Regions from separate parts of the Streptomyces sp. NPDC087845 genome, predicted to be linked through region 1. Evidence: riboswitches for the same ligand, from Rfam matches in the RefSeq annotation. Region 1 holds a riboswitch; each other region holds the start of a gene.
The links. A riboswitch is a leader RNA that binds a small molecule or an ion and turns the genes downstream of it on or off. The one in region 1 is predicted to bind cobalamin.

Region 2: it holds a riboswitch for cobalamin, as region 1 does, so the genes downstream of both, ACIOMQ_RS24090 (DUF4430 domain-containing protein) here and ACIOMQ_RS17525 (ABC transporter substrate-binding protein) in region 1, are expected to answer to the same signal.
Region 3: it holds a riboswitch for cobalamin, as region 1 does, so the genes downstream of both, ACIOMQ_RS09285 (HoxN/HupN/NixA family nickel/cobalt transporter) here and ACIOMQ_RS17525 (ABC transporter substrate-binding protein) in region 1, are expected to answer to the same signal.

The regions. Positions count from the first base shown of each region.
Region 1 is NZ_JBIUVC010000006.1:141,927-148,991, reverse strand. It holds gene ACIOMQ_RS17530 (sensor histidine kinase) at 1-1,125, opposite strand, end outside; cobalamin riboswitch at 1,427-1,609, shown strand; gene ACIOMQ_RS17525 (ABC transporter substrate-binding protein) at 1,639-2,682, shown strand; gene ACIOMQ_RS17520 (FecCD family ABC transporter permease) at 2,718-3,791, shown strand; gene ACIOMQ_RS17515 (ABC transporter ATP-binding protein) at 3,788-4,609, shown strand; partial or broken gene ACIOMQ_RS17510 (GntR family transcriptional regulator) at 4,858-5,316, opposite strand; partial or broken gene ACIOMQ_RS17505 (hypothetical protein) at 5,570-6,644, shown strand; gene car (carboxylic acid reductase) at 6,866-7,065, opposite strand, start outside.
Region 2 is NZ_JBIUVC010000009.1:285,629-292,693, reverse strand. It holds partial or broken gene ACIOMQ_RS24115 (DoxX family membrane protein) at 811-1,147, shown strand; gene ACIOMQ_RS24110 (SpoIIE family protein phosphatase) at 1,214-2,338, opposite strand; gene ACIOMQ_RS24105 (hypothetical protein) at 2,486-2,701, shown strand; gene ACIOMQ_RS24100 (DUF4142 domain-containing protein) at 3,043-3,570, shown strand; partial or broken gene ACIOMQ_RS24095 (ISL3 family transposase) at 3,989-4,828, shown strand; cobalamin riboswitch at 5,277-5,405, shown strand; gene ACIOMQ_RS24090 (DUF4430 domain-containing protein) at 5,541-6,029, shown strand; gene ACIOMQ_RS24085 (cobalamin-binding protein) at 6,026-6,937, opposite strand; gene ACIOMQ_RS24080 (hypothetical protein) at 7,022-7,065, opposite strand, start outside.
Region 3 is NZ_JBIUVC010000003.1:2,837-9,901, reverse strand. It holds gene ACIOMQ_RS09295 (histidine-type phosphatase) at 1-1,182, opposite strand, end outside; gene ACIOMQ_RS09290 (biotin/lipoate A/B protein ligase family protein) at 1,323-2,387, opposite strand; cobalamin riboswitch at 2,712-2,914, shown strand; gene ACIOMQ_RS09285 (HoxN/HupN/NixA family nickel/cobalt transporter) at 2,942-4,030, shown strand; partial or broken gene ACIOMQ_RS09280 (sigma-70 family RNA polymerase sigma factor) at 4,055-4,684, opposite strand; gene ACIOMQ_RS09275 (hypothetical protein) at 4,822-5,613, opposite strand; gene ACIOMQ_RS09270 (ABC transporter ATP-binding protein) at 5,732-6,526, opposite strand; gene ACIOMQ_RS09265 (iron ABC transporter permease) at 6,523-7,065, opposite strand, start outside.

The DNA.
Region 1 (7,065 bases):
CACTCCCGCGTGCAGCCAGCCCCCGACCGTGGCAGCGCGCTCGCGCATCCCGATCAGTCCGTGCCCCGTCCCCGGACGGGCGTGGTCCCCTCCGGTTCGTCCGTCGTCCTCGACGGTGATCGTCAGCCGCTCGGGGCGGTAGTGCAGGAACAACCGGGCATGGTCGGCACCGGCGTGCTTGTGCACGTTCGTCAGGGCCTCCTGGACGATGCGGTACGCAGCCAGGTCGACCGTCGGCGCCAGCGGTTCGGCGATGCCCCGCCGGGTATGGCTCACGGCCAGACCGGCGCGCTCGAACGACGCCAGGAGCGCCGGTACGCGCGCGAGGCCCGGCATCGGATCACGCGGCGCCACGGGATCGCCGGACTGCCGCAGCAGCCCTACGGTCACCCGTAGCTCGTCCAGTGCGGACCGGCTGGTGTCCCGGATGTCCTCCAAGGCGGCCACGATCTGCTCCGGCCGCCGTTCCACCAGATGCACGGCCACGCCCGCCTGAGCGTTGATCAGGGCGATGTGGTGCGCGACGATGTCGTGCAGCTCGCGCGCGATCCGCACCCGTTCGGCCGCCACCCGTTGCTGCGCCTCCTGCTCACGCGTGCGCTCCGCGTGTTCCGCCCGCTCCTCCACGGCTGCCACATAGGCGCGTCGGGAACGCACTCCGTCCCCGACGGCAGCCGGCAGCGCCGTCCACGCCAGCATCGCCGCGTTGTCGGGGGCCAGCCATGCGCGCGGGTCGCACACCACGGCGGCGCCCACCAGGACGGCGGCCGAGAATGTTGCCGCGGTCCAGGCGGCACGCCGGTCGGTCAGCGCGGCCACGGTGTAGACCGACACCAGGACCGGGCTGATCACCAGAGGGCTTTCGCGGAATCCGAGCACCTGAAAGGCCACCCCGCAGCCAATGGCGACGGCCAGTACGCCGAAGGGGTGATGCCGCCGCCATACCAGCGCAGAGCAACCGATACCCGCCAGCACCACGGCGGGCCACCGCAAGGAGAACGTGTGCTGGTGCGGTACGACCGAGGAAGCCACGACCGCCAGCCCGAACAGCGCAGCCACGGTCAGTGCGTCCACCACACCGATCCGGGGCCGCGTCCACCGCCTCCAACCGCTGATCACCGCCATGTCACCACCGTAGGGTCAATGGCCGCATCGGGCATCGCCGCGCGGGGCAGGGGCGCCTCGGCCACCGGCCGCTGCCCGTCCGCCGAGCCTTCGCCGGCGCACAGCCGTCCACGTCGTGCTGCCCGGCCCGCGGCTCCGCTGTCACGAGGACGGGCGGTGGGGGCCGGGCGGCGAGGAGTCCGAGCCGGATGCCGAGGGCGTGAGCGAGGAGCCACGAGGCGGGCAAGGGGTCCCAGGGGACCCGAATCGGTCCGGCGACGTGCGATCACTCACACGAGCGCCCTTTGTGCGGCAGCCCCGAAGAAACGTAATATCGGCAGGTCATCGCCGCGACGGGAGACAGGAAGCCGGTGCGAATCCGGCACGGTCCCGCCACTGTGACCGGGGAGTACAACCTTTCGACATGCCACTGCGCCCGGCGCGGGAAGGCGGGGGGAGCGTCGATCCGGGAGTCAGGACACTGGCCTGTCGCGGGCCCGTTTTGAGGAGCGCGGACTCCCCAGGAGGCTCTACGTGTATTTCGGCATACCTCGCCGCCCCTGCTTCCCCCCTGCCCGGCCCCGTCGTGCCCTGCGCGCCGTCGCCGCAGCCGTCACCCTGTCCACCACCCTGGTGATCGCGGGCTGCGGCACGGGCCACGGCTCCACCGGGGACGCCAAGGCCACCGCGTCACCGGCCGAGGGCTTCCCGGTCAGCATCGACAACTGCGGCGTGAGGACGACGTACGTCAAACCGCCCTCGCGCGCGGTCACCATCCATCAGCACCCGGCGGAACTGATGCTCGCCCTGGGCCTGAAGGACCGTATGGTCGGCACCGCCTTCCCCGACTCGGCCGTCCTGCCCGAACTGAAGAAGGACTTCGAGGCGATACCCGAACTGGCGAGGAAGGAGCCCTCCTTCGAGACCGTCCTCGACGCGGAGCCGGACTTCGTCTACGGCGGCTACGGCAGCGCATTCGCCGAGAACGAGGGCCGTTCCCGCAAGGCGTTCGCCGACGCCGGCATCGACACCTACCTCAACCGCGAGTACTGCGGCAAGAAGCAGGTGACGATGAGCGACACCTACGACGAGATCCGCACCGTCGGCAGCATCTTCGGCATACCGGGCCGCGCCGACAAGCTGGTGACCGATCTCCAGGGACGCATCGACAAGGCCACCACGGCGGTCGAGAACGACGCCGAAGTGCCTGTCTTCGTGTACGACAGCGGCGACAAGACGGCCTTCACCGCGGGCGGCAAGGGCCTGGGCAGCGAGCTGATCCGGCTGGCCGGCGGCCGGAACGTCTTCGCGGACCTCGACGACGTCTTCGGCGACGTCTCCTGGGAGCAGGTCGTGGACCGCAAGCCGGAGGTCATCGCCATCTACGACTACGCGGGTTCCGGGAGCGTCCGGCAGAAGAAGGAGTTCCTGCTCTCGCAGCCCGCACTCGCCGATGTCCCCGCCGTCAAGAACAAACGGTTCGTGGTGCTGCCACTGACCGCGACCCTGGTCGGAATCCGGTCGGCGTACGCGGTCGACGGCCTGGCCCGCGGCCTGCATCCCGAGAGCTTCCGGTGACGGAGGCACCCGCGAAGGCCGGCGATGAGCCGGCGATGGGGCGCCGGCGCCGCATGAACCGGTCGGGTGACGCCGCCCTCGCGCTCACGCTGGGCGTCCTCGCGCTGCTGCTGGTGCTCTCCGCCACGGCCGGCCTGGCCATCGGCTCGGTGCACGTGCCGCCCGGCCAGGTGTGGGGCATCGTGACGCACGCCCTGGGCGCCGACTGGACGGATCCCGACTGGTCCCGGGCCCGGGAGACGATCGTCCTCGACGTGCGCGCACCGCGCGTGCTGCTCGGGGCCGTGACCGGGGCCGGACTCGCGGTGGTGGGCACCGCCATGCAGGCCCTGATCCGCAACCCGCTCGCCGAGCCGTACCTGCTGGGCGTCTCCTCCGGAGCCTCCCTCGGCGCGGTCTCAGTGATCGTCTTCGGCGTGAGTGTGTTCGGGCCGGTGTCGCTGTCGGCCGCCGCGTTCGCCGGTGCCCTGGGCTCGCTGCTGGTGGTGTACGCGACCGCCCGCACCGGCGGACGCATCACCTCGGTGCGGCTCGTGCTGTCCGGTGTGGCGACCGCGGCGGTGCTCACCGCGGTGATGGACCTGCTGCTGCTCACCACCGGCCGGGGCAACGAGGCCCGCGCGGTCCTCGCCTGGACCCTCGGCGGCCTCGGCGGTGTCAACTGGGGCACGTTGTGGCTGCCCAGCGCGGCCCTGCTGCTCGGCATCGCCGTCCTCCTGGTGCAGTCACGGCACCTGAACCTGCTGCTCGCCGGTGAAGAGGCGGCAACGACCATGGGACTGGACGTGGCCCGGTTCCGGACCCGCATGTTCATCATGCTGTCCCTCGTCACCGGCGTCCTGGTCGCGGCGGCCGGACCGATCGGCTTCGTCGGCCTGATGCTGCCGCACATCGTGCGCCTCTTCGTCGGCGGCGACCACCGCCGCGTACTGCCGACGGCCGCACTGGGCGGAGCGGTCTTCCTGATCTGGGCCGACATCGCCGCACGCACCGTCGCCGCCCCCATGGAGATCCCCGTCGGGGTGCTCACGGCGCTGTGCGGTGGTCCCTTCTTCCTCTGGCTCATGCGCCGCGACGCCCGCCGGAACGCCGACCCAGGAGTGGCATGAGCGCGACCGAACTCACCGTCGACGGCGTCACCCTGACCGCCGGGGCACGCCACCTCGTCCGGGACGTCTCACTGCGGGCCCGCCCCGGCGAGGTGGTCGGCCTGGTCGGCCCCAACGGCAGCGGCAAGTCCAGCCTCCTGCGCGCCGTCTACCGCGTCCTGCGCCCCGACGCCGGACAGGTGCGGATCGACGGTACCGACGCCTGGTCCCTGCCCGTACGCAAGCTGGCACGGACCCTGGCCGCAGTGGTGCAGGAGTCGGCCGCCGGCTTCGACCTGACGGTACGGGAGGTCGTCGCCATGGGCCGCACCCCGCACAAGGGCCTGCTCGCGGGCGACACCGTCGAGGATGCCCGGCTGATCGAGTCGGCCCTCGCAGCCGTGGACGCCACCCTCCTGGCCGGCCGCCCCTTCGACCGGCTGTCCGGCGGCGAACGCCAGCGCATACTCATCGCCCGTGCCCTCGCCCAGCAGCCCTCGCTGCTCGTCCTCGACGAACCCACCAACCACCTGGACATACGCCACCAGCTCGAAGTCCTCGGCATACTGCGCCAACTCCCCGCCACCGTCCTGGTCGCGCTCCACGACCTCAATCTGGCCGCGTACTACTGCGACCGCCTCTACGTCCTGTGCGACGGCGAGGTCATCGTGTCGGGACCGCCCGCCGAGGTACTCACCGTGGAACTACTGCACGAGGTGTACGGGGTGGCGGGAGAGGTGGTCATTCATCCGCGCACCGGGGCACCCCACGTCACCTTCCTCCCTGCGACGATCGGCCGGCCGGTCCCGGCCGCCGCAATGGACCACTCCGCTTCGTGAGCGGGCGGGCGCCTGCGCCATCGGCATCCTCAACACACCTGTGGGCGTCGGCCGTTGCGGCCGCGGCCTGCCCCTGCGACGCGATCAGCCGTGCCGGGCCGTTGCGTCAACGGCGTTCCGCCAGCGGTGAAGGAAGTACGGGAGGATGCTCGTTGTCATGCCGACGGCACCGATCCACAGTACGGCTCTCGCTCCGAACAGAGAGCCCGCGACTCCCCCAAGAGCCCGCCGAGCGGAATGCCACCCCAGGGCTCCCAGGATTCGGAGAGCTGGACGGGCTGCCCGTCGGCGAGGAATTCGTAGTGCGTGGTGACGCAGAGGTCTCCGGGGCTGATCGCGAGCCTCTCGGCGATTGCCCCAGGGGCGGGGACGCGCGCCTGGCTGTGCGAATCCCAGGCTCCGGCCCTGCCCCGCTCCGTCGCCCCGGCGCGGGAGGGGGAGCCGCCCCGGCGTTCGCGGTGCCGCGAACGCACCATCCGCAGGCGCTCACGCGGCATGCGGACGTAGGTGCCCGAGCCCGCGCGTCCTTCGAGGAGGCCCTTGATGATCAACCCGTCCACGGCCCTCTGCATGACGTTGCGTCCGACGCCGTACTCCTCGGCGAGCCGTGCCCGGGACGGCAGGCGTTCACCTATCTCCCACTCTCCCGCGAGAATCCGTGCGCACAGCGCGTCGGCCACTGCAAGGTACGGCGCCTCTCGGGGCATTGGTGACCCTCCGACTGTTCTGCTGCGCGGCAGCTGGTAATTCCAGCGGCGTTGGCAAGCTACTGCACCAGGTGAAAGCTACTGGAGTAGAAATACGCTCGGTGCCGGAGCCGGCCCGGCCGGACATCGCCGAGCCCGGCGCCCACGGCCCGGCCTGCATCCGCGGCTGAGCGCTGCCTGCTCGGCACGGCCCTCGCCGCTCGCTTCACCAACCGCCCTCCCGTCCGCGAGCACCTCCTGCACGGCACCGACATCCACGGCCGGCTGGCCGTCCGCGACGCCGGTGGTCACCGACTACGAGCGTGCGACGCTCAACGCCTACGCCGCCGGCATCGATCCGGCCCGTTTCTCGGCCTCCCGCAATCTGGTCGCCGACATCTACAGCTACTGGCAGAACGCCGAGCCCGGCTACTTCGGCCCGTCCGCCGATTTCAACGGCACCGTCTTCGCCGCGCTGGCCCTCGGCGGGGCCAAGACGCAGGCAGGGGCGCAGCGCATACCGCAGGCCCTGCGGAACTCCCTGATCACCCGCATCCGGGCCAACCAGCACAACGACGGCGGCTGGAACTTCAGCAAGGCCGAGGGCAACCCGGGGCAGCTCGGCGCCACGAGCGACATCGACATGACCAGTGCCGCGATGGCCGCGCTGTGCGTCTCCGGCGTCCCGAGCACCGACTCGGGCATCACCCGGGCCAAGGCGTTCCTCAAGGGCAAGTTGGTGACCGGCACCGGTGCGTTCAATGCCATGTTCGGCGTCAACACCGACTCCAACGGCTGGGTCGTATCCGGCCTGAACGCCCGCGGCATCAACCCTCAGACCGGGGACTTCCTCATAGCCCAGGAGTTCAACCCGGGCGGCGGCTTCAAGTACCTGCCGAGCGACACCGCGCCCTCCGCCTACGCATCCATCGACGGGCTGCGCGCCGTCGCGGGAGGCGGCTTCACCGCCACTCCCCCGGTACCGGTCACCAGCGGCGCACCCCCAGTGGGTGGCCCAGAGCACCTTCACCGCCGGCACGGCCGCACAGCTGGCTCTCACCGTGGACGACGGTGCCGGAAACGTGAAGGTGTGCTCCGTCTCCGTCACCCCGACCGGGACCACGACCACGCTGGGATCCGTACTCGACGCCGCCACGAGCGCCGCCACCCCGTCCGGCTGCGTGACCGCGGTGACGCCGCCGCCCGGGACAGGCGGCATCACGGCGCTCAACGGCAAGGCCAACAGCGGCTCCAACATCTGGAAGGTCAGCACCGACGGCTCCGCGTTCACCAGTGCCACCCGGGGCGCGGCCGTCAACGCGGGCGACACCATCGCACTGCGCTGGGGGCCTGACCCGCGTCCGGCGCCGGGCTCCCCTCGCGCTGCGGACCGGTCCCCGCCGAACGACCGGTCCGCACCAGGGCACCGCCCGGCAGCCGGAGCGCGCGCCGCGCCCCCGCTCCCGCCGCGACCGGCATCGTGGCCGAACGCCGTCCGGCCGGACAACTGGCCGGACACACTCACGCAGGCGGTCGGCGGCCCGAGGCAGTGAGGTCTTTCCTCGGACCCTCAGAGCAGATCGAGCCGGCGCAGGTCGGTGACGTACTTGCGAATGAGGGCTGCCGACAGGTGGGGGATGTCCTTGCCGGGGCCGGCCTGCGCGGCTTGCACGGCGGCGTGGAACCGCTCGGCGGGGAACGCCGAACCAGGGACACCTTCCTCGGGTTGCGCGAAGGCGTGCAGCAGGGGCAGCAGTGAGTGCTGACGCT
Region 2 (7,065 bases), on a different contig from region 1:
GGACCAGGCGTGAGGATGAGCGGCTGCTCACCGGCCAGGGCCGGTATGTCGCCGACTTGGCGGAGCCGAAGTGCCTGGACGCCGTTTTCGTGAGGAGCAGGGTTGCTCACGGCGTGCTGCGTGAGGCAGGCGGCGGTGCTCCGCTCGACCGCTTCAACGGCGGGAAGAGGGGCGAGGATGCCTTGGGGAAGTCCTGTGCGCGGCGCAGGACTTCTTCACACGGCCCGGCCGTAGCGGCTACGTAGACACCCGGCTCCAGCTGCCAGACGTCCCCGCACTCGTCAGCGCCACGTCGCGCTAGTGCTGGCCGGTCGCGGCTCCAAGCCGCGAAGCTGCCTTCGGGCAACCGCGGCGGCTCATTCATTCGGCCCATGAGATCGTCCCTGACTCTCGTACCCGTCCAGGCCGATATCGTCGGTAGCGTGGCTGGGAGCCGGGCGGGCGCCGGGCGCCCGCCCGGGGGGTGTGGTCAGCCCCGGTCGTCGCCGGCGTACGCATCCCATTCGTGGGCCCCTTACGCACCGTAGTGGCGGGTGAAGGACAGCTTGCCGAGCAGCTTGGCGATCATGATGCGCTCCTCCCGCCTGTTTGAGCCCTCCCAGCCGAGGGTTCAGCTAAGAAGTTCTCCCCAACACCAAATGCCACACATGTCAAATTTCCACGCATGCCATATATGTCATATTCGGAGCATCAGTCGCACGCGTGGATGTGAGGCGCGTGTTTGCGGGCTGGGCCCGCAGCCGGCCAACGTCGCCCCGGTGCTGGAGGTCAGTGCCGTCCCCGGCCGCGAGGTGCGGCGGCGCCAGTCACCCCGGAAAGGTCTATGCCGCCATCGGTGGTGGCTCCGAGTTTCTCGGGGGCCTCTCGGCCTGGCTCTGGGACTGTTCACCCCGCTGGCATCGGCTGTCCTGATCGGCGTGATGCTCAATGCCATGGTGACCGTCACCGCGGCACATTCCCTGTGGGAGACACAGAGTGGCGTCGAGTTCAACGTGTGCATCGCGGTCGTGGCGCCGGCCATCGCTGCCATCGGCCCCGGCCGGCTCGCCCTCGACAGACCGTTCCGCTGAGGAAGGGCGGCTGGCCGGAAGTCGCCTTCGCCCTGTGCCCCGGCGGCATCGGCGCCGCCATCGTGCCGAGCCTGTGAATCCGGGCAGAAGTTACTGATGCCACGTATTGAGCAGCTGCTGCGCGGCCGGGTCTACAGCCTCGACTACCCCGACCCCGATCCGGGCCCGGGGGTGCGCTGGATGCAGACCATGGCGGCGTCGTCGTCCAGGCGCCCGCCCACATGGGCCAGAAGGTCGGCGCGCAGGTGGTGGATCAGGGCCTGGGGGCTGTGGTGTGCCTGCGAGGCGGCACGTTCGGCCAGCGGGTAGAAGACTCTGCCGGGGTCCCGGGCTTCTATCACGCCGTCGGTGTAGAGCAGCAGCAGGTCTGCGGGCTCCAGGGCGAAGGTGTCCACCTGGTACTGGGGTGTGGTCAGCTCGCCCAGGCCCAGTGGCGGCGCGGGGCGGGTGGCGTTGAGTGCGGTGACCTGTCCGTCGCGTAGTAGCAAGGGGGGCGGGTGACCGCAGCTGATCATCTCCACCTTCTCGCCTGCGTCGGGGATGTCGATGATTGCGGCGGTGATGAAGCACTCCCCTTCCTGCTCCGACTCGGTGGGTTCGACCATGCTCCAGCACACGCTGTTCTCCAGGTAGGCCATGAGGTCGGGCAGGGAGGATTGCCGGTGTGCGGCCGCCCGGAATGCGCCCAGCAGCAGCGCGGCGTCTCCGATCGCGGTCAGGCCCTTGCCCCTCGCATCCCCGATGATCAGCCTGGTACCGGCCGAGGTGCGAGTGGCCGCATACAGGTCGCCGCCGATCTGCGCCTGCTCCTCTGCCGCGAGGTACACCGAGGCCACCCGCAGTGGCCCGATCCGCCGCGGCAGCGGTCTGAGCACCGCTCGCTGCGTGGCCTCCGACACCGTCCGTACCTGCGCCAGCTCACGGCCGTACCGATCCCGCAGCAACCGGAACACCGTCACAATCGCCGAGACCACCACCACGGCGATGATCTGCGCACCGATGCTCTCCGTGGTCAGGATGCGGAGCCCTACGCCGACGCCGAACAGGGCCCCCACAGCGATGACTCCGACCACGGCGGTCAGGAGGGGGCCGGCGAAAGAGGCGGTGAGCGCGGGTGCCACGATCAGCAGGGGGCCCAGCGGCACGTCGGGCCCGGTCGTTGCATCGGCCAGCACGATGGCTGTGATCAGAGCGAGCGGGATCGCCAGCAGGGCGTCTCTGGCCTGCCAGGAATGTTGGCGGAACGAGAGCCGCCGCCATATACCCATACGCCTGAATTTTACCTTACAAGGGCGACCACAACGGCGCGGCAAGGCGCCAATGAGCGGCACACACACCGTGCTCCACGACCTTCACGGCCTGATCGAAGCCGAACTTCCCCTGAACCGCGCTCCTACGAAGCGCTCGTCACCGCCGTGCTCGCGTGGGAGAACCCGCACCTCGAACCCCGCGACTACGAACAGATCGCCCTCCAGCCGACCGGTCACGCCCGCGCGATCGCCGCCGACGGGCAGCGCCACGCCACTGCCCTGCCGAAGAACGGCCGCGGCGCCCATGCCGAAATCGTCCTCCGCGAAGCCGCCGGACGCCTGTCCGCACCGCTGGATCCGCCCGGTGTACGAACCGCGTAGACCGGCGCGAACGCGGAGGTGTCGGCCACAGCGCTGTCGGCGCGGCGGGGGAGGGGAGGGCGGACGAGGGCATCGCCGGGGATGCAGACCACGGCGCGGCCATCAGGGATACGCCGGGGATACGGCCCGACGAGCTCACGGGGGTACGGCCCGACGAGATACGGCAGGGGATTCCGTTACCCGGGAAACGGCGGCCATTCGTGTGACAGACCGGTATTTGTGTGACCACGCCGTTTGGCACGGGAAAGCATGGCTACCGGACACCAACACGCGTGCCCGTTCAGCGACCGGTCTGATGCCGCCCCTTGCGCACCTCGGACCGGGCGAAGGGAGCAACGCAGATGATTGCTGTGCGACGCGTGGCCGCTGCCACGATGCTGGCAGCGCTGGCCGGCATATCCGCGCCTTCCGCGTTCGCGGCGGCCGCGGCCACCGATGACGCGCCTTTCCTGAAGGCGATCCATCAGGGAAACCTCGCCGAGATCGCAGCCGGACAGGACACGGGCAAGAACGCCACAACGGCGTGTGTGAAGACGGTCGGCGCCACACTGGTGCGCGACCACAGGAGGCTGGACGCCGACGTCAAGGCGCTGGCGGGCAAACTGCACGTTACTCTGCCGGCCGGGCCCTCCCCGGCGCAGGAGCAGGCATTGGCCGCCGTGCGGGCCAAGGCGGGTACGAGCACGTACGACGTCGCGTGGCTGAACACCGAGGCCACCGGGCACGTGGAAGCGCTGGCCCTGATCGACCAGGAAATGGGAACGGGGAGCAACGCCGAGGTCAAGGCGGCCGCCCGGGCGGCCCGCCCCGTGGTGGCGAGACACCTGGAACTGCTCCGGGACTGCAAGGCGGAGATCGACAGGTCGTGATCCCCACGGGCACCGGCGGCGGCCTCGGCGGCGATGACCACCGCACCAGCCGGACCCGCGCACCGGCGTTGGGCGCCGGAGAAGCCGCGGCCCCCGGTGGCGGTCGCAGTGGAGACACCCCCGAGCGCCGCTGACGGATCGCCAGGACAGGCCCCTGGTTTCGCGGGGTCTTCACCAGGGATGCGGGACGTGCGCGTCGGCCGTGGGCCGGATGGCGGTCACAGGCCGGCGCGCATCGGGGTCCCATCTGTACCGCCCACTCCAGCCCAAGGCCGGCCAACTGTTGTGTCCAGGAACGGCTTTTCTGGTCAATGGGGGGTCTGTCAAACGAACGGCCCTGTCTCACATTCGGTGGTGACGGAGGGTGTCGGTTTGCCGTTGACGTGATGTGCGTGATGTCAACGAGCTTGTAGATGTGGTGTTTTCGGGGCTGTCGCCGCTGGTCATCGAGGCCGTTTCCGACGAAGGCGAGGGGATTGTGGTGCGGGCTCGGACGCCGGAGGACCCGGTGCCGTGTCCGGGTTGCGGAGCGCCGTCCGGGCGGGTGCATGGCTCTCACCTGCGGACGGTGGCCGATGTGTCGGTGGACGGGCGGCGGGTGATGGCCCGAGTGCGGGTGCGGCGCCTGGTGTGTCCCACGCACGGCTGCCGCCACACCTTCCGCGAACAGGTGCCCGGGGCGCTGGAGTGGTACAGCGCCGCACTACCCGTCCGACCAGGCAAGTCAAGGCCGTGGTCGAGGAGTTAGCGGGCCGGGCGGGTGCACGCTTGCCGGCGATACCCGCGATGGGCGTCTCTCGTCACACTGCCCTGCGCGCCCTGATGCGCATCCCGTTGCCCACCGGGCGGGTGCCCCCGCGTGATCGGCGTCGACGACTTCGCGCTGCGTCGGCGGCATCGCTATGCCGCCGTCGTGATCGACGCCGAGACCCATGAGCGGATCGACGTGCTGCCCGACCGCACGGCCGACACCCTGGAGGCACGGCTGCGCGCCCATCCGGGCGTCGAGGTCGTGTGCCGCGACGGCTCGGCCACCTACGCCCAGGCCATCCGCCGTGCCCTGACCGACGCGGTGCAGGTTGGTGATCGCTGGCATCGGTGGCACAACCTGTGCGAGGCCGACCTGAGCGAGGTGAAGGCGCACAGTAGCTGCTGGGCCACCGTGCTGGACGCGCCCCTGGATGACGGGCCCCGCGCCCAGACCACCCTGGAGCGCTGGCACCAGGTCCACGACCTGCTCGACCAGGGCGCGGGCCTGCGGAGATCCGAGGGTGGTCGGGCGCTGTCGATCGGCGGAAGTGTCACGGTGACCCAGTCCGCGTCGGTACTTACAGCCGTTTCTGGCGGCTGCGAATGTGCGTCGGTCGGGCATCGGCGGACGCGGGGGTCTCGATGCCGCTGTCGGTCTCTCGCGTGTGGTGCAGGTGGGTGCGAGTCATCGCACGGAGGCCGTGTGCCGAGTTGGGGAAGCCTTGCCCTCCGTGCTCGTGCGGCGCCGCTTCGCGGCCCGCGGCAGTCACATGAGTGAACCTGCGGATATGTGAGCACCGGGCACGACAATGTGGCGCGCATGACCTGTCTCCGGTCCCCGTAAGTGCGGTGTCCCGGTTGGGAGGCCGGGCTGTCTTGGCCGGCATAGGCAGGCACGTCACGTTGGCCTCTGGTGACATTCCGTCGATCGGCAATAGCATGCGAGTGCTTCGGCGTTCTCGGAGCGACAACTCAATGCGTGCGCGCTCAGGGGGAAGCCGGTGGGAATCCGGCGCTGACCTGCAACCGTGTGTGGCCCGTCCGGGCCGCGAGTCGGAGAACCCGGTGCGTGACGTGCACCGCTTCCCACTGTCATGGTCTGCAGCGTGAAGCCCGCAGCACCGCTCTCGTGCGTCTCACCGTCCGTTCAGCGGACGGCTGCGCCAGGCAGCGGTCTGTCGGCCGGGGCGGCAGACGACCCATACCAGGAAGGCACTTCCGTGCACCTGATATCCGCCCGCCGTACCCTTGTTGCCTCGGCCGCCCTCGGCCTGGCTCTCACCTCCGCTCCCGGTGTCGCTCACGCGCAGGGCACGGCCTCGACGAACGCCGCCGTCAAGGTGACTGTGACCGTGAAGGGGCCGGACGGGCGTCTCTTCAACGGAAAGATCAAGACCAAGGGACACGACGTGACCACCGCCACCGGTGGTACGCACAGATGCGACGGCACCAACGGGGGAGCTCAGCCGAGCGCCGTCCCCACACCGACCGCGGCCCTCGACGACGCTGCCCGCAAGAGACACTTCACCTGGGACGGTGCCTGGTATGCCTCGTTCGACGACTTCTCGGTCGACACCATCAAGAACGTCAGTGGTGGAGGTGTTGCCTACTGGAACATCTCCGTCAACGGCACGCCGACCCCTGTCGGCGGATGCCAGTTCAAGCTGAATGCCGGGGACAAGGTCACCTTCACCTGGACCACCTTCTAGAACGGTCTCGCCTCGTCCGCTGTGACCGCCGCCCCGGCCCGCACGCCGTGCAGCACATGTGCCAGTATCTCGGCTCCGCGCACGACCCGCGGGCCGGGGCGGTTGAAGTAGGCGGGGCCGTCCAAGACCCAGACGCTGCCCGCCTGAACGGCGGGCAGGTCGTCCCAGCCGGGGAGTGAAGTGAGCGCATCCCTTTCTCTCAGGGTGCGTTCCGGCGGGAAGCCGCACGGCATCACGAGGAGCACGTCCGGACGCGCAGCGCGTACCTGATCCCACGTCATGGGCTCGGTGTGCTCGCCCGGCTCCGCCAGCAGCGCCTCGCCCCCGGCACAAGTGATCTGCTCGGGCACCCAGTGACCCGCAGGCCACAGTGGATCGAGCCATTCGACGGCCACAACCCGAGGCCGGGGGCGGCCCGCGACCAGCCCGGACACCTCGTACAGGCGACGGCGCAAGGCGGCCTGGCTCTGCTCGGCCCGGTCACGGACCCCGAGCAGCTCACCAACCGTCACCAGGCAGTCCAGTACGTCCGAGAGTGTCCGGGGCTCCAGGCTGAGCACCCGGGTCTCGGTGTCCATGACCCGGACCGCCTGGCTGACGCGCTCGTAGGAGACGGCGCACACGTCACACAGGTCCTGGGTCAGCACCACGTCCGGTGCCAGAGCGGCCAACGCCTCGGTGTCCAGCGTGTAGAGGGACGAGCCCGAGTGCGCCGAGCCGCCGACCGCGTCCGAGATCTCCCTGCTGCTCATCTCGTCCTGCGCGAGGTCCGCGCCGGTGACCACCGGAACGGACCGCACGTCCTGGGGCGGCCAGTCGCACTCGTGCGTCCGGCCGACCAGCTGTCCGGCCAGTCCGAGCTCGGCCACGATGTCGGTCGCGGCCGGGAGGAGGGAAACGATGCGCATGTCCGTGACTGTAGACCGCTCTGCGGCGACCGGGCTGCTGTGTGGCCCGGTCGCCGCAGAGCGGACGTCGATCATTTGGGAAGGTCAGGCACCCCAGCGCAGGGCGATCGTGTCACCGGCGTTGATCA
Region 3 (7,065 bases), on a different contig from region 1:
CACCGAAGCACCCCGCCACGGGTTGTCGGCGTAGGTGTAGGGGCGTGCGGCGGCCGGTTCCGTGGAGCCGGGCAGCCCCATCAGCGCGGCGAGCGGAATGATCTCCTCGGCGTGGGTGAAGCGCAGCTCCGCGCCCACGTCGCCGGTCCCCGCCCGCGTGGCCTCGGCCTGCTCGAAGAAGTCGTCGAGCAGAACGTCCGCCATCCGGTAGGTGATGTCGCTGTCCGCGAAGCCGGGCCCCTTCTCGTAGAAGTCCTCGGCGTCGTCGAGGTAGGCGAACCAGGCGGCGTCGCGCGGGGCGATGTAGCGCCGCATCCGCCAGGTGCCCTCGTCGCTCATGGTCGGGGCGATGCTGTAGAGGTTGTAGACCGCTTCGGCCGCATCGATGCCGGTGCCGATCGAGGAGAACTCCCCGGCGGAGATCCGCTGCACGAAGGCGGGGGTGAAGATCCTCTCCAGTACGTTGCGGGCCGCACGGTGGGTGGCGGGCTGATCGGTGATCTTCTTGAGGGTGGCCGCGAGGCGCTGGTCGTTCGCGAGGTAGTCGCGGTACGCGGCACCGCCGTCGGCCTTGTGGAAGTAGAGCAGGTCCTTGTCGGTCCTGGCCGGGCCGATGAGCGGCTTCAGGGCCGGGTCGGCGCCGGCGAGCGCGGCGGCGAAGAGACTGCCGCTGTCGACGGCGCGGTCCTTGCCGGAGCTGACCACGTCGATGGGTTCCGAGTCCTTGGCGATCTGCCGGAACAGCCCGGGAAGGCGCTGATGCATCCGCACCGCCGTGGCCTGGATCTCCCGCTTGCCCCGGCCGCTGAGGTTCCCGTACCCGGCCTTCTCCATCGCGTCGAGGAGCGACCGCACCTCGGGGCCGAAGTGCTTGCCGCGCCCGGTGAGTTCCCCCTCGCTCGCGGCCTTGTCCCACAGCTGGAGGATCAGGTCCCCGTCCTCGCTGCTGGTCGACGTGCGCGAGCCGTGGCGCGAGACGCTCTCGGTGAACACCGGAACGAAGCCCTTGGGCGCCGACCGGTATGTCCGGGCGTCCTGCCGTGGTTCGTACGGGGTCTTCGTGGAATAGAAGCCCGGCCCCGGCGGACCCGACGGCCGGGGACCGGCCTGAGCAGGCTGGGAGACGCCCAGGACCGCGGAGACCACGAGGGCCAGGGCGGCGGTGGAGGCGAGGCGTTTCATGCGTTCTTCGCTCCGTCCCGTGGAGCCCGATCGATCCGGCGCATCGTCTCCGGACGACATGAACGCCGGGTGGCCGCGGCATGGCGGGCGTCCCGGGCCCACCGCCCCGAGAGCGGTTGTCCGCGCCGCGGCCCCAGGGGCTACGGCACTCGCGCCGTCCACTCGGCCGTACCGAATTTGGTGCGTACGAGTTCCTCGGCCCGGGCCATCTCCTCGGGGGTGACCCGGCCGCGGGTGAGGCCGTGGCGCTTCCGGAAGGAGTCGATCATGTTGTCGATGACGGTTGCGCGCGGCAGACCCGTCTGCCGGCGGAGCGGGTCGACACGCTTCTTGGCGCTCTTGGTGCCCTTGTCGGACATCTTCTCCTTGCCGATGCGCAGGACGTCGAGCATCTTGTCGGCGTCGATGTCGTAGGACATCGTCACGTGGTGCAGCACGGCGCCGGGCCCGCCGTCGGGACCCACGACGCGCTTCTGGGCGGCTCCGGCGATCTTCCCGATCTCGGTCGCGATGTCGTTGAGCGGCTGGTACCAGGCCTTGATACCCATGTCGCCGAGAGCTTCGAGGACCCAGTCGTCGAGGTAGGCGTAGCTGTCGGCGAAGGAAAGGCCCGAGACGAGGGACTGGGGCACGGCGAGGGAGTACGTGATGGTGCTGCTCGGCTCCGCGAACATGGCTCCGCCTCCCGAGATGCGGCGGACGACGGTGACCCCGTGGCGGTCCGTACCGGCGGGGTCGACCTCGTTGCGCAGGGACTGGAAGCTTCCGATGATGACGGCGGGGGAGTCCCATTCCCAGACCCGGAGCGTCGGCGGGCGCCGGCCGGCGGCGACCTCCGCGGTGATGACCTCGTCGAGGGCCATGTGGAGCGCGGGGGGCTGCGGCGCCTCGTGGATGAGCTGCCAGTCGTAGTCGCTCCACTCGGTGGCGTGCGCGAGGGCCCGGCGTACGGCGACGGCGACGCCCTCGGAGCTGAGGCCCAGCATCACGGTCGAGGGGGGCAGGGCCGCGTCGATCCGGGCGGCGAGCCCGGCGGTGTCGGTGTGGGCCGGGGCACCTTCGAGCGCCGCGTCGATCGCGAGAATCGCCTCGTCCGGTTCCAGGAAGAAGTCCCCGGCCACCCGTACGTTGCGCAACGCCCCGCCCTCGACGTCCAGATCGACGACGACGAGCTTCCCGCCCGGGACCTTGTACTCACCGTGCACAGCCATGCCTCCAGATCTGCCCGATTCTTCCACTCTTCTACGAATCGGCGCTGAACAGGAACAACGCCCGTGGCGTGCGATTTAATCCGCTGCCACGACGGGGCCGTGCGCCAGGGCGGCGTCCTGCGTCACGAGCTCCGGTATGCCGGGAAGGGGACTTGACCCTCCGCGCCCTCCACGCCCTCCGCGCCCTCCGCGCCGAGGGAATGGAGGGCGTTCCCCGGGCCATTCCCTCCCCGGAGGCCGCGGTCACGTCTCGGGGGGGAACCGCCGCGCACGCCACCGGACTTGTAGGCGGGACTTGTAGGCGCCGTTCGCGGGAACCTAGAGTGGGCGCGCCGTGGTGTTCGGGAAGACCGGTGAAAGACTCCAGGAGTCTCAGGCCGGAGCGGCCCTCGCCACTGTGATCGGGGAGTATCCGTCCCACTGACGCCACTGGCCGCAGAGCGCGGCCGGGAAGGCAGGGGCGGGCACGAGCGCGAGCGAACCCGTCAGCCAGGAGACCGGCCACGGCATCTCACGAAGTCATCCACGAGGTGCTGGAGCGTGACCGCATGACCCTGCCCGACTCCGCCGTGTTCACATGGCGGCGCGAGGACACCATCCGTACCGCGGGGCTGCTGGCGGTGATTGCGGCTCTGCACGTGGTGGCGTTCGGAGTGCTGTTCCTGCTGGTCGTGCCGGAGCACTACCAGGTCGGTTCCAAGGCGTTCGGCATCGGGCTGGGGATCACCGCCTACACGCTCGGCATGCGGCACGCCTTCGACGCCGACCACATCGCCGCCATCGACAACACGACCCGCAAACTGATGGCCGACGGCAAGCGGCCCGTGTCGGTCGGTTTCTGGTTCGCCCTCGGACACTCCAGCGTGGTCATCGCCATGGCGGCACTGGTCGCCGGGGGAGCGCGCCTCGCGGGGGTACTGATCAACGAGGATTCGGGCGCGCACCAGGTGCTGGGTGTGGTCGGCACGACCGTCTCCGGGTCCTTCCTCTACCTGATCGCCGCATTGAACCTGGTCGCGCTCGCCGGCATTCTGCGCGTGTTCAGGGCGATGCGCGCCGGCCGCTTCGACGAGGCCGAGCTGGAGCAGCACCTGGACTCGCGAGGGTTCATGAACCGGATCCTCGGCCGGTTCACCCGGTCCGTCACCCGGCCCGGCCAGATGTATCCGCTCGGCTTCCTCTTCGGTCTCGGCTTCGACACCGCCACGGAGGTCACCCTGATGGTCATGGCGGGCAGCGGCGCCGCAGCCGGTCTGCCCTGGTACGCGATCCTGTGCCTGCCGCTGCTGTTCGCCGCCGGGATGAGCCTGTTCGACACGCTCGACGGGACGTTCATGAACTTCGCCTACCAGTGGGCCTTCTCCAACCCCGTGCGCAAGGTCTTCTACAACCTCGCCATCACGGGCCTGTCGATCGCGGTCGCCTTTCTCATCGGCACGATCGAGCTGGTCACCGTGTTGCACGACAAGCTCGATCTCCGGGACTCGGTCACGAGCTGGATCTCCGGCCTCGACCTGGGCAACGTCGGCTACCTGATCGTCGGACTCTTCGTGCTGGTGTGGGCGGTGGCGTTGGCGTACTGGAGGATCGCGAAGGTCGAGGAACGCTGGACGGCCCGCGCCGGCGACGGCGGCTGAGCCGGCTTCGCCGTCGGACCCGTGCTCGGCGGCGAGGAGCAGTTCCGCCAGTGCGATCCGGGCGCGCGCCACCCGGGAACGGACCGTGCCCACCGGACAACGGCAGAGCGAGGCCGCTTCCGCATACTCCAGGCCGAGGACCTGAGTGAGGACGAAGGCCTCCCGGCGCTCGGGTGCGAGCGAGGACAGCAGCTCCGTCAGCGCCACGCCTTCCTCGAAGCCGGGCAGATGGCGGGGCTGGGCGTGTTCGACCGCCGTCTGCCAGTCCTCGCCATCGGCGAGGCGCGGGCGGGCCGCGGTGCGTCTGAGGCTGTCGATCACCGTTCTGCGGGCGATGGTCAGCAGCCAGGTGCGGGCGGACGAACGGCCCTGGAAGGTGTGCAGGCTGCCCAGGGCGCGCAGGAAGGTGTCCTGGGTCAGGTCGTCGGCCGCCTGCGGATCGGAGGACAGGTGGGCGACGAAGCGCCGGACATCGACGTGCAGCGCACGGACGAACCGTTCGGTGGCCAGAGGGTCACCACCGCGGGCGGCGAGGGCCCAGCCGGTGACCGTCGCATCACGGCGCGCGGTGTCGCCGGGCGACGTCCCGGCTCGGGGAACGCGGGTACGGGCACCGCTGTCGGGCCCGGAGGATGGGTGCAGGGCAGGAGACATTGCCTGGTGTCCCTCTCGGAGAATCCGGAAATCCGGCATGCCCTTGGGGCATGCCGGTGCGTCGGGCAGTCCCGCCGCACGGCGGGACCGGGGTGACCGGGCGCGGCTCTACTGCGGGCGGCCCGGTGCTCCGGCTGTCAGACGACAGCGGCGACGGCGGGCGGCCCTCGTGAGGTGATCGAGTGGGCGAGCAGCAGGCGGCGCAGCGGGCCGGTCGTACCGAGAGCACGCCGCCGGACCCGCGGACCCTCGCAGCACATCGCGGGACGCGGCAGCATGCGCAGCGGGGCCAGCAGCCGGCCGGCGAGGGCCCGGAGAATCCGGAAGGCGGACCGTTCTCCGTAGGCCAGCCACAGACCGCACAGCACGGCCGCGAGCAGGTGCGCCAGGAGCATTCCGGCGGGGGACATGCCGCCGAGGTGATGCGATGCGGCAGCCCCGTCACCGCCCCCGGAGATCATCTGCCCGGCCCGGCCGACCGCCTCCTCCATCCCGTCGAGCGGTGTGCCCGGGGGCGGACTGTGCAGCCGGCCGCCCAGCCCCGCCGCGGTGACCAGGCGTTCCGCCTCCGCCACCGACATGCCCCGGGGCCGGATCGTCCCGCACGTCAGATGCTCCGCCCACAGCCGGGCGAACGAGGTGGTCGAGGTGGTCTTCGACGGTGAGGGGCCGGACCGGCTCTGGGAGAAGGCGAAGAGCAGATGCAGCCCTGCCTGGACCACGACAGCGGCACCGGTGACCGCCGGCAGCCCGCGCTCCCGGGACGCGGCCGTCCACGCGGCCGCGGCGACGACCGCGAGCGCGGCGGAAAGGGCCCACCAGGGCACGGGCGAGCCCGACATCACGATGTGACCGAGGGCCGCGAGCAGCACGCAGACGACCGCGAACATCACGGCCCGCACCGCGCGCATCCCCGGATCGCTCGTCATGGCGAACTCATCCTGGCAGTACGGCCGGAGGGCCGGGCGACCGGGCGGCGGCGAGCGGCACCCCGGAGGCGGCTCCGGGCCGTCGCGGGAGTGCACCGTGCGGGGCGCGCCGTGCGCCTCACCGGGGAGCGGGCGCCGCCGAGGCCGCCGACCGGTGATCGAAGGCGATCAGCGGATCACCGGTCAGCGGGTGCTCGACCACCGCCGCCCGCACACCGAACACCTCCGCCAGCAGCGCGGGTTTGAGGACCTCCGACGGGGTGCCGGACGCGACCACCGCGCCGTCGTGCAGCACATGCAGGCGATCGCACACCGAAGCCGCCGCGTTCAGGTCGTGCAACGAGATCAGCGTCGTGCGCCCCTGGGCCCGCAGCAGGGACAGCAGCTCCACCTGGTGGCGCACATCGAGGTGATTGGTCGGTTCATCCAGCACCAGGACGTCCGTGTCCTGTGCGAAAGCCCTGGCCAGCAGCGCGCGTTGGCGTTCCCCGCCCGACAGCGCGGAGAACCGGCGGCCCCCGTGTCCCGCCAGACCGACCTGTTGCAGGGCCCGCTCGGCGATGTCGCGGTCCGCTCCGTTCTCACCGGCGAAGGCCCGCTTGTACGGGGTGCGGCCCATCGCCACGATCTCGCGCACGGTCAACTCGAATTCACTGCCGCGCTCTTGCGGCAGCGCGGCGATGTGCCGGGCCGCCTCGGCGGGCGGCAGCGTCCCGATGTCCGTACCGTCGAGCAGCACACGGCCGGCGGCCGGGCGCAGATGCCGGTAGACGGTACGCAGCACGGTCGACTTGCCGCTGCCGTTGGGACCGACCAGTCCGGTGATCTCGCCCGAGGACGCGATCAGATCCAGCCCCGAGACCACCGTACGGCCGTCGTAGGCGACCCGGAGGTCGTGCACGTCGATTCTCATCCGCTGCTCTCCAGACGTCGGTTCAGCAGGAACAGCAGCGCGGGGGCACCCAGCAGTGCCGTGACCACACCGATGGGAAGCTCCTGGTCCGGCAGCGCGGTGCGGCATACGGTGTCCACGACGACCAGGAGCACCGCACCGGTCAGCGCGGACACGGGCAGCAGCCTGCGATGGTCCCCGCCGACCACGAGACGGCACAGGTGCGGCACCAGCAGCCCGACGAATCCGATGGCCCCGGAGACGGACACGAGCACACCGGTCAGCACACTGGTGACCACGAACATCTCGCGCCGCAACCGCACCACGTCCACTCCGAGCGCGGCCGCCGTCTCATCACCCATCAGCAAGGCGTTCAGCGCCCTGGCCCGTCCTTGAAGCACGGCAAGCCCCAGTACAACGACCGCCGCGGGTACGGCGAGCGAGCGCCACTGCGCCCCACCGAGGCTGCCCATCAGCCAGAACAGCACTCCCCGGGTCTGCTGCTCGTCACCGGCCTGCAGCACCAGAAAGCTGGTGAACCCCGACAGGAACTGTCCGAT